Regions from separate parts of the Achromobacter sp. HZ01 genome, predicted to be linked through region 2. Evidence: riboswitches for the same ligand, from Rfam matches in the RefSeq annotation. Region 2 holds a riboswitch; the other holds the start of a gene.
What was found. A riboswitch is a leader RNA that binds a small molecule or an ion and turns the genes downstream of it on or off. The one in region 2 is predicted to bind glycine.
Positions count from the first base shown of each region.

Region 1: it holds a riboswitch for glycine, as region 2 does, so the genes downstream of both, gcvT (glycine cleavage system aminomethyltransferase GcvT) here and A6B37_RS01525 (D-amino acid dehydrogenase) in region 2, are expected to answer to the same signal.

Region 1 is NZ_LWKV01000002.1:636,583-642,729, reverse strand. It holds gene A6B37_RS12065 (arginine/lysine/ornithine decarboxylase) at 1-186, shown strand, start outside; gene A6B37_RS12060 (NAD(P)/FAD-dependent oxidoreductase) at 203-1,405, shown strand; gene A6B37_RS12055 (superoxide dismutase) at 1,546-2,160, shown strand; gene A6B37_RS12050 (ZIP family metal transporter) at 2,191-3,084, shown strand; glycine riboswitch at 3,144-3,239, shown strand; glycine riboswitch at 3,274-3,397, shown strand; gene gcvT (glycine cleavage system aminomethyltransferase GcvT) at 3,485-4,585, shown strand; gene gcvH (glycine cleavage system protein GcvH) at 4,669-5,046, shown strand; gene gcvP (aminomethyl-transferring glycine dehydrogenase) at 5,126-6,147, shown strand, end outside.
Region 2 is NZ_LWKV01000001.1:328,321-334,467, forward strand. It holds gene A6B37_RS01505 (AraC family transcriptional regulator) at 1-146, opposite strand, end outside; gene A6B37_RS01510 (fumarylacetoacetate hydrolase family protein) at 408-1,286, shown strand; gene A6B37_RS01515 (alpha/beta fold hydrolase) at 1,283-2,065, shown strand; gene A6B37_RS01520 (amidohydrolase family protein) at 2,132-3,448, shown strand; gene A6B37_RS01525 (D-amino acid dehydrogenase) at 3,461-4,687, opposite strand; glycine riboswitch at 4,734-4,825, opposite strand; glycine riboswitch at 4,827-4,919, opposite strand; gene A6B37_RS01530 (DUF2242 domain-containing protein) at 5,125-5,922, shown strand; gene A6B37_RS01535 (CopD family protein) at 6,012-6,147, shown strand, end outside.

The DNA of each region.
Region 1 (6,147 bases), on a different contig from region 2:
CCGCCGGGCATCCCGCTGCTGATCCCGGGCGAGCGCTTCAACCGCACCATCGTCCAGTACCTGCAGTTCGCGCGCGAGTTCAACGAACGCTTCCCCGGCTTCGAGACCTACATCCACGGCCTGGCCGACGAAGTGGGCGAGGACGGCGAGAAGCGCTACTACGTCGACTGCCTGAAGGAAGAGTGACGGGTCGCGCGTGTCGATGTTCGATGTAGCCGTGATCGGCGCCGGCGCCGCCGGCATGATGTGCGCAGCGGTGGCCGGCCAGCGCGGCCTGCGCGTGGTGCTGGTCGACCACGCGCAGCGCCTGGCCGAAAAAATCCGCATCTCCGGCGGCGGACGCTGCAACTTCACCAACATCGGCGCCGGGCCGGCCAACTTCCTGTCCGAGAACCCGCATTTCTGCCGCTCGGCCCTGGCGGGCTACACGCCGCAGGACTTCCTGGCGCTGCTCAAGCGTCACCGCATCGCCTGGCACGAGAAGCACCGCGGCCAGCTGTTCTGCGACGATTCCAGCGAATCCATCATCGACATGCTGCGCGCCGAATGCGACGCCGGCTCGGTGCAGTGGCGCATGAACTGTCCGGTGGCCGAGATCGGCCACGGCGAACAGGGCTACACGCTGCACACCGGCCAGGGAACGATCCGCGCGGCCAAGCTGGTGGTGGCCACCGGCGGCATGGCGATTCCGCAGCTGGGCGCCACCGACTTCGGCCTGAAGATCGCGCGCCAGTTCGGCCTGAAAGTGGTCGAGCCGCGGCCCGCCCTGGTGCCGCTGACCTTCGATGCCGCGCAATGGCAGCCGCTGTCGGAGTTGTCCGGCGTGGCGCTGGAAGTCGGCCTGCACACGGGGCAGGGCAAGGCGCGCGGCGAATTCCTGGAAGACCTGCTGTTCACCCATCGCGGCCTGTCGGGGCCGGCCATCCTGCAGATATCCAGTTTCTGGAAGCCGGGCGAACCCATCGTGGTGGACCTGGCGCCGGGCCGCGACCTGGCCGCGGAGCTGCTGGCCTCGAAGTCCGGCAACCGCCAGCAGCTGCACACCGTGCTGGGCGGGCTGTGGCCCAAGCGCCTGGCCGACCGCTGGCTGCACCTGGCCGAGCAGGCCGGCAAGCCCGGGCTGGCGGCGCTGCGCCTGGCCGACGCGCCCGACAAGACCCTGCGCGCGCTGGCCCAGGACATCCACCAATGGACGCTGGTGCCCAGCGGCACGGCCGGCTACAAGAAGGCCGAAGTCATGCGCGGCGGCGTGGACACGCGCGGCCTGGACCAGAAATCCATGCAGGCCAAGGCCGTGCCCGGCCTTTATTTCATCGGCGAAACCGTGGACGTCACGGGCTGGCTGGGCGGCTACAACTTCCAGTGGGCCTGGGCCTCGGGCGTGGCCTGCGGGCGCGCGCTGTAGGGCGGCGGCGCCGATAGCGCGCGGCTATGGCCGGGATGGAAATATCGGCGTTGCGACGTTAAATAAAAATAAATATCATTTGTATTTCAAGGATTGAGTTCGCCCGTCCTATTTTGGGCGCGGCACCCACGGAGATACACATGGCCTACACACTGCCCCCCTTGCCGTACGCCTACGACGCGCTGGAGCCGCACATCGACGCGATGACGATGGAGATCCACTACAGCAAGCATCACCAGACCTACGTCAACAGCCTGAACGCCGCGCTGGAAGGGGCGGGCATCGCCGCCGACGAGCCGGTCGAAGCGCTGGTGGCGCGCCTGGAGCAGCTGCCCGAGGCCGTGCGCGGCGCGGTGCGCAACCACGGCGGCGGCCACGCCAACCACAGCCTGTTCTGGGCCGTGATGTCGCCGGCCGGCGGCGGCGCGCCCGACGGCGCGCTGGCCGCCGCCATCGCGTCCGAGCTGGGCGGCATGGACGCGTTCCGCGAGGCGTTCACCAAGGCCGCGCTGACCCGTTTCGGCAGCGGCTGGGCCTGGCTCTCGGTCACGCCCGAGGGCCGGCTGACGGTCGAGAGCAGCGCCAACCAGGACAGCCCGCTGATGCACGGCAATACGCCCATCCTGGGGCTGGACGTCTGGGAGCATGCCTATTACCTGAAGTACCAGAACCGCAGGCCGGAATACATCGCGGCCTTCTACAATGTCGTCAACTGGCCTGAAGTGGCGCGCCGCTACGCCGCGGCGCAGCGCTGAACGCGACTCTCTGAAGGAGGGCAGCGCCGTATGAATACCTTCAGCCGCCATCGTGTGCGGCCCGCCGCCACCAGCATCAGCGTCTGGACGCTGGCCGTGCTGGTTTCCTGCCTGGCCCTGCACCAGTTGTGGGCGTACCTGGACGTGCGCGCGCCGCACGTGGCCGACGCCCTGCTGGGCGGGCTGGTGGCGGCCGCCGCGACGGCGCTAGGCACCGTGCCCATCCTGTTCGCCCGCAGCATCCCGCAGAAACTGCAGGACAGCATGTTCGGCTTCGGCGCCGGCGTGATGCTGGCGGCCAGCGCCTTCTCGCTGGTGGCGCCCGGCATCGCCGCGGCGCGCGGGCTGGGCTACGGCCCCTGGGGGGCGGGGCTTACGGTGGCGGGCGCCGTGCTGCTGGGGGCCGCGGTGCTGCTGCTCATGGACCGCACGCTGCCGCACGAGCATTTCATCAAGGGACGCGAAGGCATCGAGGCGCACCGGCTGCGCCGCACCTGGCTGTTCGTGTTCGCCATCACGCTGCACAACCTGCCCGAAGGCCTGGCCATCGGCGTGGGCTACGCCGGCAACGATCCCTTGCGCGGCACCGCGCTGGCCACCGGCATCGCGATCCAGGACATCCCCGAGGGGCTGGTGGTGGCCGTGGCGCTGCTGGCCGCGGGCTATCCGCGGGCCTTCGCGGCGGCGCTGGGCATGCTGTCGGGCATGGTCGAGCCCCTGGGCGCGGTGCTGGGCGCGGCCGTGGTCGGCTGGTCGGCGCCGATGCTGCCCTGGGGCCTGGGCTTCGCCGCCGGCGCCATGCTGTTCGTCATCAGCCACGAGATCATCCCCGAGTCGCACCGCAAGGGGCACGAGGTCTACGCCACCTGCGGGCTGATGCTGGGCTTCGTGCTGATGATGCTGCTGGATACCGCGTTGGGTTAGCACGGGCCGCGGTTCCCATTCCCTGCCGATGGCTTTCGTTGTATGCTTTCGCCGCTGTCACGCATGTTGCGGGAGAGAGCGGCCTGTCCATCCGGCCGCCGCCGAAGGCGCAATTCGCCCGGAATCGCTCAGGTAACCCATACCGCCCATGCTTGCCCCGTCCCGGTTTATCACCGCGTGGACACGGCAAAACAGTACTCTGGAGAGACCTGGCGCCGCCCCTGAAACAAGGGACATGTCGAGCAGCCCAGGCGCCGAAGGTGCAAACCCGCCTAGCGGGGCAACTCTCAGGCAAAAGGACAGAGGGGCGGAAGATTCAGCCGTAGTGCAGGGCGCAGCCCGCCTGGCACCACCGGCATTCCGTAACCCTGGCAACCAAGCCGCCCCGGAGTTTCCGCGCATGTCCGCAACCCTCAAACGCACCCCGCTAGCCGAAGAACACGTCGCCGCCGGCGCCCGAATGGTCGATTTCGGCGGCTGGGACATGCCGCTGGCCTACGGCTCGCAACTGGAAGAGCACCACGCCGTGCGCCAGGACGCGGGCATGTTCGACGTCTCGCACATGCTGAACGTGGACATCGCCGGCCCGGACGCGTTCGCCTTCCTGCAGCGCCTGGTCGCCAACGACGTGGCCAAGCTGACCGTGCCCGGCAAGGCGCTGTACAGCTGCATGCTGAACCCGCAGGGCGGCGTGATCGACGATCTCATCATCTATTTCTTCGCTGCCGACGAATGGCGTGTGGTGGTCAACGCCGGCACCGCCGACAAGGACATCGCCTGGATGCAGCGCGTCAAGCAGGCCGGCGGTTTCGACGTGGCCATCACGGCCCGCCGCGACCTCGCCATGGTGGCCGTGCAGGGCCCCAACGCCCGCGCCAAGGTGTGGGCCGCGCGCCCGGCCTGGCAGGCCGCCACCGAGCCGCTGACCCCGTTCGTGGCCGCCGTGGTCGGCGACGACACGCTGGTGGCCCGCACCGGCTACACCGGCGAGGACGGCTTCGAAATCGTGCTGCCCGCCACCGAAGTGGTGCAGCTGTGGCGCGACCTGGCCGCCCAGGGCGTGCGTCCCTGCGGCCTGGGCGCGCGCGATACGCTGCGCCTGGAAGCCGGCATGAACCTCTACGGCCAGGACATGGACGAACTGATCCAGCCGAACCAGGCCGGCCTGACCTGGACGGTGTCGCTGAAGGACGCCGAGCGCCGCTTCATCGGCCGCGAGGCGCTGGAACAGTTCGCCACCCCGGCCGCCTTCCTCGGCCTGAAGCTGCAGGAACGCGGTGTCATGCGCGCGCACATGGCCGTGCGCACCAAGGACGGCATGGGCGAGCTGACCAGCGGCACCATGTCGCCCACGCTGGGCGTGTCCATCGGTTTCGCCCGCCTGCCGCAGAGCGTCAAGCCCGGCGACACGGTCGAGGTCGATATCCGCGGCAAATGGGTGCCCGCCCTGGCCTGCAAATTGCCCTTCGTGCGTAACGGCAAGGCCGTCGAACACTCGTAAACTCGAAGCTTCGCGCGGGACGCCATGGCCGCCCGCGCGAGGCGCGCAACACCATTCATCTACCCGTATTCCCAGGAGCTCCCATGAGTCTGCCCACCGATCGCAAGTACACCGAGTCCCATGAATGGGTCAAAGCCGAGGGCGACGTGTTCGTCGTCGGCATCACCGATACCGCCCAGGACCAGCTGGGCGACCTGGTTTTCGTCGGCGACGTGAAGGTCGGCGCCCAGCTGAAGGCCGGCGAGACCGCCGGCGTGGTCGAGTCGGTCAAGGCCGCCTCCGACATCTACGCGCCCGTGGCCGGCGAAATCGTCGCGTTCAACGAAGAACTCGAAAACAACCCCAACCTGATCAACGAATCCGCCTTCACCGCCTGGATCTTCAAGATCAAGCCGGTCAACGCCGCCGACGCCGACAAGCTGCTGGACGCCGCCGGCTACGAAGCCGTCGCCAACGGCTAAGCCGGTTCTTGCGCGGGAGGTCCGTCCGCCCGCGCAAGCCGCCATCGCGTCCGTCCCCGCCATCCCGAGATCTCCCCCCATGTCGCGCGCCCTAGACACCCATACCGACTTCATTCCCCGCCACATCGGCCCTTCCGACGCCGACCAGGCCGCCATGCTCGCCGTCATCGGCAGCCCCAGCCTGGACGCCCTGATCGACGAAGTCGTGCCGCCCAAGATCCGCAGCCAGGCCCCGCTGGCGCTGCCGCAGTCGCGCAGCGAAACCGACGTGCTGGCCGAGCTCAAGCAGATCGCCGGCCGCAACCAGGTCTACCGCAGCTACATCGGCCAGGGGTACTACGGCACCCATACGCCCAACGTGGTGCTGCGCAACATCCTCGAGAATCCCGCCTGGTACACGGCCTACACGCCGTACCAGCCCGAAATCTCGCAGGGCCGCCTCGAAGCCCTGCTGAACTACCAGACCATGGTCGCCGACCTGACCGGGCTGGACATCTCCAACGCCTCGCTGCTGGACGAAGGCACGGCCGCGGCCGAAGCCATGACCCTGGCGCGCCGCAGCGCCAAGTCCAAGAGCCAGGTGTTCTTCGTCTCGCGCCATGTGCACCCCCAGACCCTCGAAGTCGTGCGCACGCGCGCCGAGGGCCTGGACATCGAACTGGCCGTGGGCGACGAGGCCGAAGGCCTGCCCGAGTGCTTCGGCGTGCTGCTGCAGTACCCGCACAGCACCGGCTCGGTGGCCGACTACCGCAAACTGGCCGAGGCCGCGCACGCGCAGGGCGCGATCGTGGCCGTGGCCACCGACCTGCTGGCGCTGGCCCTGCTGGTCGCGCCGGGCGAGTGGGGCGCGGACATCGCCATCGGTTCGGCCCAGCGCTTCGGCGTGCCGTTCGGCTTCGGCGGCCCGCATGCCGGCTTCATGGCCTGCAAGGACGCCTTCAAGCGCAACATGGCCGGCCGCCTGGTCGGCGTGTCCAAGGACGCGCAGGGCAACCCGGCGATGCGCCTGGCGCTGCAGACGCGCGAACAGCACATTCGCCGCGAGAAAGCCACTTCCAACATCTGCACCGCGCAGGTGCTGCTGGCCGTGATGGCCGGCAT
Region 2 (6,147 bases):
TGGCCGACGCGGCCTTGCGCCCGCGAGCCGCCCAGCCACAGGGCGAGCTGCACTTCGGCGTGCGCGTGCGCGATCAGGTCATCGCGCAGTTCCAGCACGACGGCGCGGCCGAACGCGCCTTCGTGCAAGGCATAAGTCTCCTGCATCTCCGTCTCCTGTCTTTTCGTCCTCGCCTTGCGAGCCAGCTGGGCGAGTCCGTTGCGCGGCGGCGGCGCCTGCGGGAATTTTATGGGCGTTTGCGCGCGAATCCGGCGTAGGTGTATTCACCTAGCACAAGATCTGACTCTGCGATAAGTCCGCGCACCCGGCGATAAGCGCGCCGCGGCCGGCGCCTATAAAGTCCTCTGAACCTGCCGGCGCGCCACGGGCCCGCCGCGGGACTGTTCAGGTAGAAGAAGGAGACGGTAGTGCGCATTGCTAGCTTTATATTGAACGGCAGCCAGGAAGTGGGACTGGTGTCCGCCGATGGCGCGACGGTGGCGCCCCTGGCGTTCGACGCGGAACGCAAGCGCCTGGGCGCCCAGGCCGTGATCGACCTGCTGGCCGCGGGCCGCGAACTGCCCGCAACGGGAGCGGCGCTGCCGCTGGCCGAGGCGAGGCTGCTGGCCCCGCTGCCCAGGCCGCGCCGCAACCTGTGGTGCGTGGGACGCAACTACCACGCCCACGCCAAGGAGCTGTCGGCCTCGGTCTTCAAGGACAACGACGCGAATCCCGAGTCCTGGCCCATCGTCTTCACCAAGGTGCCCGAGTGCGTGGTGGGGCCGCGCGACGACGTGCTGCTGCCGGCCGGCGTCTCGTCGCAGATCGACTACGAGGCCGAGCTGGCGGTCGTGATCGGCAAGGGCGGCAAGAACATCCCGCGCGCCCGGGCGCTGGAGCACGTGTTCGGCTATACGGTCGTCAACGACGTCACCGCCCGCGACGTGCAGATGCGCCACCAGCAGTGGGACATGGGGAAATCGTTCGACACGTTCTGCCCCATGGGGCCGTGGATCGCCACCGCCGACGAGTTCGACGGCACGCGCACGCGCGTGCGCTGCTGGGTCAACGGCGAGCTGCGCCAGGACGGACCCACGGAGAACATGATCTTCGACATTCCGTTCCTGATCGAAACGATTTCGCGCGGCATCACGCTGTATCCCGGCGACGTGATCGCGACGGGCACGCCCGCGGGCGTGGGCATGGGCATGCAGCCGCCGCGCTATCTGGCCGCCGGCGACGTGGTGCGCGTGGAGGTCGAGGGTCTGGGCGTCATCGAGAACACGTTTGTCGAGGAGCAAGCATGAGCACGAACTACGTCAACGGTCTGGCGGTGGAAATCGACGGCGAGGGGCCGGCGCTGTTGTGCATACACGGCCTGGGCGGCTCTTCCAACACCTGGACGCCGGTGATGGGCGCGTTCGAGGGCTTGCGCGTCATCCGTCCGGACCTGCCGGGCAGCGCGCGCTCGCCGCTGGGTTCGCAGCCCTTGTCCATCCAGACCTACGTGGACGCGCTGGCCGGCATGCTGGCGGAACTGAAGATCGATACGCTGCACATCGCCGCGCATTCCCTGGGCACCATCGTGGCCCAGCATTTCGCCGTGGCGCACCCCGGCCGGGTCAGGTCGCTGGCCCTGTTCGGGCCGCTGGCCGCGCCGCCCGACGCCGGACGCGCCGGCATCCGCGCGCGCGCCGAGCTGGCGCGCGGCGGCGACGCGGCCATGCAGGAGATCGCGGACGCCATCGTCAAGGGCGCGACCAGCGCCCGGACCAGGCAGGATCAGCCCGCGGTTCTGGCGCTGGTGCGCGAAAGCGTGATGCGCCAGCCGCCGGAAGGCTATGCGCAAAGCTGCGAGGCGCTGGCCGGCGCGCAGCCCGCCGCCGTGGAATCGCTGGACGTGCCGGCGCTGCTGGTGACCGGCGACCAGGACGGCGTGGCGCCGCCGGCCAACGTCGAGGCGCTGGCCGGCCGCATCGCGGCAAGCCGTTACGTGGTGTTCGGCGATTGCGGACACTGGACGACCTATGAACAGCCCCAGGCCTGCGTGCAGGCCCTGCGGGAGTTCTACGCGGCGCAGCGTTAGCCGCTCTTTTCCTGGCGTTTCAACATAAGAAAGCCGGCCCGCGGCGCGGGCCGGAGGAGACTTGTCATGTCCAGAATTGCCATTACCAATGTCGCCATCTTCGATGGCAGCGGCGAAGCCGTGTTCAAGGGCGAGGTGCTGATCGACGGCGCGCGCATCGCCGAGGTCGCGCGCGCGCCGCGGCAGGTGAGCCGCGATGGCGCGCGCGTCATCGACGGCCGCGGCCGCTTCCTGATGCCCGGGATGACCGAGGCGCACACGCATTTCTCGTGGAACGACCAGCCCTCGCTCGCCGCCATCCAGTTCATGCCGCCGGAGGAACACATACTCTGGTGCGTGCGCGTGGCCAAGCGCTATCTGGAGATGGGCTGGACCTCGGCCGTCGGCGCGGCGGCCGCCAAGCCGCGCCTGGACGTGGTGCTGCGCAACGCGATCGACGCGGGGGAATGCCCCGGCCCCCGCTACCTGGCGGGCAGCCAGGAGATCACCACGATCGGCGCGCTGGGCGACAACACGCTGCCGCACATGCCGTTCGATGAACTCAGCTTCGGCAGCGTCTGCAGCGGCCCCGAAGAGATCCGGCGGTCGGCGCGCACCTTCATCAAGTACGGCGTCGACCACCTGAAGATCAATCTGTCGGGCGAGTACATCGCCGGGCTGCCGGCCGAAATGTCGCCGTTCTCGGAAGAGGAGATCGCCATGCTGGCGGCCGAGGCCAAGCGTTTCGGCAAGCGCGTGGCGGCGCACGCGCGTTCGAGCGAATCGGTCAAGCAATGCGTGCGGCACGGCATCGAGATGATCTATCACGCCAGCTTCGCCGACGAAGAGGCGCTCGACATGCTGGAAGCCAACAAGGACAGGCACTTCGTGGCGCCGGGCATCGGCTGGCTGGTTCGCACCGCCTTCCATGCTTCCGACTACGGCATCACGCCCGCCGCCGCCGAGCAGATGGGCTACAAGCGCGAACTGGAGATCGCCGCCGAATCGCTGCGCAAGATGCACCGGCGCGGCATACGCATCCTGCCTGGCGGAGACTATGGCTTCGCCTGGATGCCGCACGGAACCAACGCCTCCGATCTCCAGTATTTCGTGGATTATGTCGGCATGACGCCCACCGAGGCGCTGGTGTCGGCCACCCGGCTGGGCGGGGAGATCATGCAGCGGCCGCACGAACTCGGCATGCTGCGTCCCGGCTATCTGGCGGACGTGGTCATGGTCGACGGCAATCCGCTGGAGGACCTGTCGCTGCTGATCGACCCGGACCGCATCAGCCTGGTGATGAAGGACGGGCGGATCTGCAAGAACGCCTGCCCGCCGGGCGCGGAAGGCGCGCCGCCGCGCGCCGTCGAGCAGGACAGCAGGGAAGCGGTCGCGGCGCATTGAGCGCCGCAGGGCTCAGGCCCGGCCCATGCCCGCCTGGACGCTGGCCGCCAGCATCTGGGCGGTCGCGGCCGACAGCGTCCATCCCAGGTGGCCGTGGCCGGTGTTGTAGAACACCCCCGGCCGCTTGCCGGGGCCGACCCTGGGCATCATGTTCGGCGTCATCGGGCGCAGCCCGCACCACGGCACCACGCGCGCGGTGCGCACGCCGGGGAAGTGGCGGCGGGTCCAGTCCACCAGCGGCTGCACGCGTTCGGCGCGGATGTCCAGGTTGAAACCGTTGAATTCCGCCGTGCCGGCCACGCGGAAGCGGTCGCCCAGGCGGCTGGTGACGATCTTGGCGGCCTCGTCCAGCAGGCTCACGCAGGGCGCGGCGGCGCGGCTGGCCTCGTCGTCCAGGTGCACGCTGATCGAATAGCCCTTGACCGGATAGATGTTGAGCGAGTCTCCGAGCTGCCGCGCGAACTGGCGGCTGGCCGCGCCGGCGCAGATCACCACGGCGTCGGCCGATTCCTGCCGGGCCGGCAGCGCGCCTGCCGCCAGGTCCAGACGGTAGGCGCCGCCCTCGTGCGCGATGGCGGTGATGTCGGCGTCCTGCACGAACCGCACGCCGCGGCGCTGGCAGGCGCGGGCCAGGCCGCTGGTGAACTTGTGGATGTCGCCGGTGGCGTCCGACGGCGTGTAGAAGCCGGCGTGGCAGGCGGTCTGCAGGGCCGGCTCGATGCGGCGCGCTTCTTCCGCGGTCACCTCGTAGCGCTCCAGCCCGCCTTGCCGCAGCAGCGCGTTGGCGCGGCGCGCGGTGTCGAAGCTGGCCGCGTCGTGGTAGATATGCAGGATGCCGCGGCGCTCCAGGTCGAAATCGATGCCTTCTTCTTCGGCCATGGCGTAAAGGTGCTGGCGCGCCTCGATGGCCAGGCGGGTGGTCTCGATGGTGTTCTGGCGATAGTTGCGGATCTGCCCGATGAACTGGGCCAGCCAGGAATACTTGTGCCAGCCCGGACGCGGATTGAGCAGCAGCGGGGCGTCGTGGCGGCCCAGCCAGCGCAGGCCTTTCATGATGGTGGACACGCTGTTCCAGACCTCGGCGTTGCTGGCCGACAGCTGGCCGCCGTTGGCGTAGGAAGTCTCCATGGCGGGGTAGCGCTGGCGGTCGTAGACGGTGACGTCGAATCCCAGCTTGTTCAGGGCATGGGCGGACGTGACGCCGGTGATGCCGGCGCCGATGATGGCGATGCGGGGCATGGTCGCTCCAAGGGTAGGGTGGCCGCGGCCACCCGGCCGCAGCACCCCATCTGTCTTGGTACCTGAGAGTTTCACGCGCCGCGCGGAAGGCGGCGGGTTCCCCTTCGGTGGGCGCGCGCGGCGCCGCTCTCCAGATTGTCTAGACCGCGCAGTCCTGGTTGCCTGAGAGTTTCCGGGGCGGTTGCTCCGTCGGCGCCTGCCGCGGCGGGCAGGTCTCTTCTGCGAGGTTTTGGATCGACGCGGGCAGAATAGCCAAAATCCGGCGGCGTGGGACCAGGGGTTAGTCCCAGTAGCCGTTCGTTTTGTCCCTGTTATATCGCCTGTTACCTCTCTGTTGAACTGTTCATTCCTGGTAAAGGCTTGAGGCGGGGGGATGCGCTATAACCGACGTTCACGCATCACACTGCCGCAAGCCGCCGGCTCGCGGACGCCCATACATGCCTCGTATCACCCGCCGTTCGTCCCTGATCCTGCTCGCCGCCCTGACGGGCGCCGTGGCCGGATGCTCCTCCCCCAAGCCCGCGTATGAGAAGGAGGACTTCACCCAGAACGACACCTACTCGCGCAGCGTCGCCGCCAGCAGCGCGGCCGCCTGCGACGCGGGCCGGCGCGCCTTGCTGAGCCAGGGCTACCTGATCGACCGCTTCGAGTCGGCGCGCGTGACCGGGCACAAGAATTTCCAGGCCGAGGACGGCCAGCATACGCAGATCAGCTTCAATATCGAATGCGCCGCCGATGGCGCGTCGAACGAGCGCTCGACGGTGTTCGCCACCGCGGTGCAGGACCGTTATTCGATCAAGCGCACCGCCAATTCGGCCAGCGTGGGCGTGAGCGTGCTGGGCCAGGTGTCCATGCCGTTCGGCGCCAGCGACGATTCGCTGGTCAAGACCGCCAGCCAGACGGTGGCGCGGCCCAAGTTCTACGACGGATTTTTCCAGCTGTTGCAGCGCTTCCTGCCGGACGCGCAGGCCGCTTCGGCGCCGCAACCGGCGCCGGCCGGACGCGGCAAGACGCCGCCCAAGCCCGCGCCGGCCGAGCCCGCGGTGTCGCCGGATGCGCCGGCCGACACCTTGAACCCGGCGGCCGCCAGCGATACGCCGGCCGCCAATGGCAAGGCCGCGCCCGCGGATGGCAAGACCGGCGCGCCCGCGGACAGCAAGGCGGCCGCGCCTTCGGACAGCAAGGCGGCGCCGGCGGGCAGCCCGCCGCCGGCAGGCGCCGACGCCGCCAAGTAAGGCCGCTCCGGGCCGCCGCTTTGCCGTAGCGCAAATTGCCGTTGCAAGCCGGTTCGCCGCGGCGCGCGCCTGCGGCGATAATGCCGGCCATGACATACCAACTCCTGAAAATGCTCCACGTGGCGGCCGTGGTCGCCTGGCTGGGCGGCTCGCTGTTCGTGTCGCTGTTCCTGCTGTCCTCGCAACCCCAGGAAGGCGGCCAAGCCCCGAAAGAAAGCAGGATGC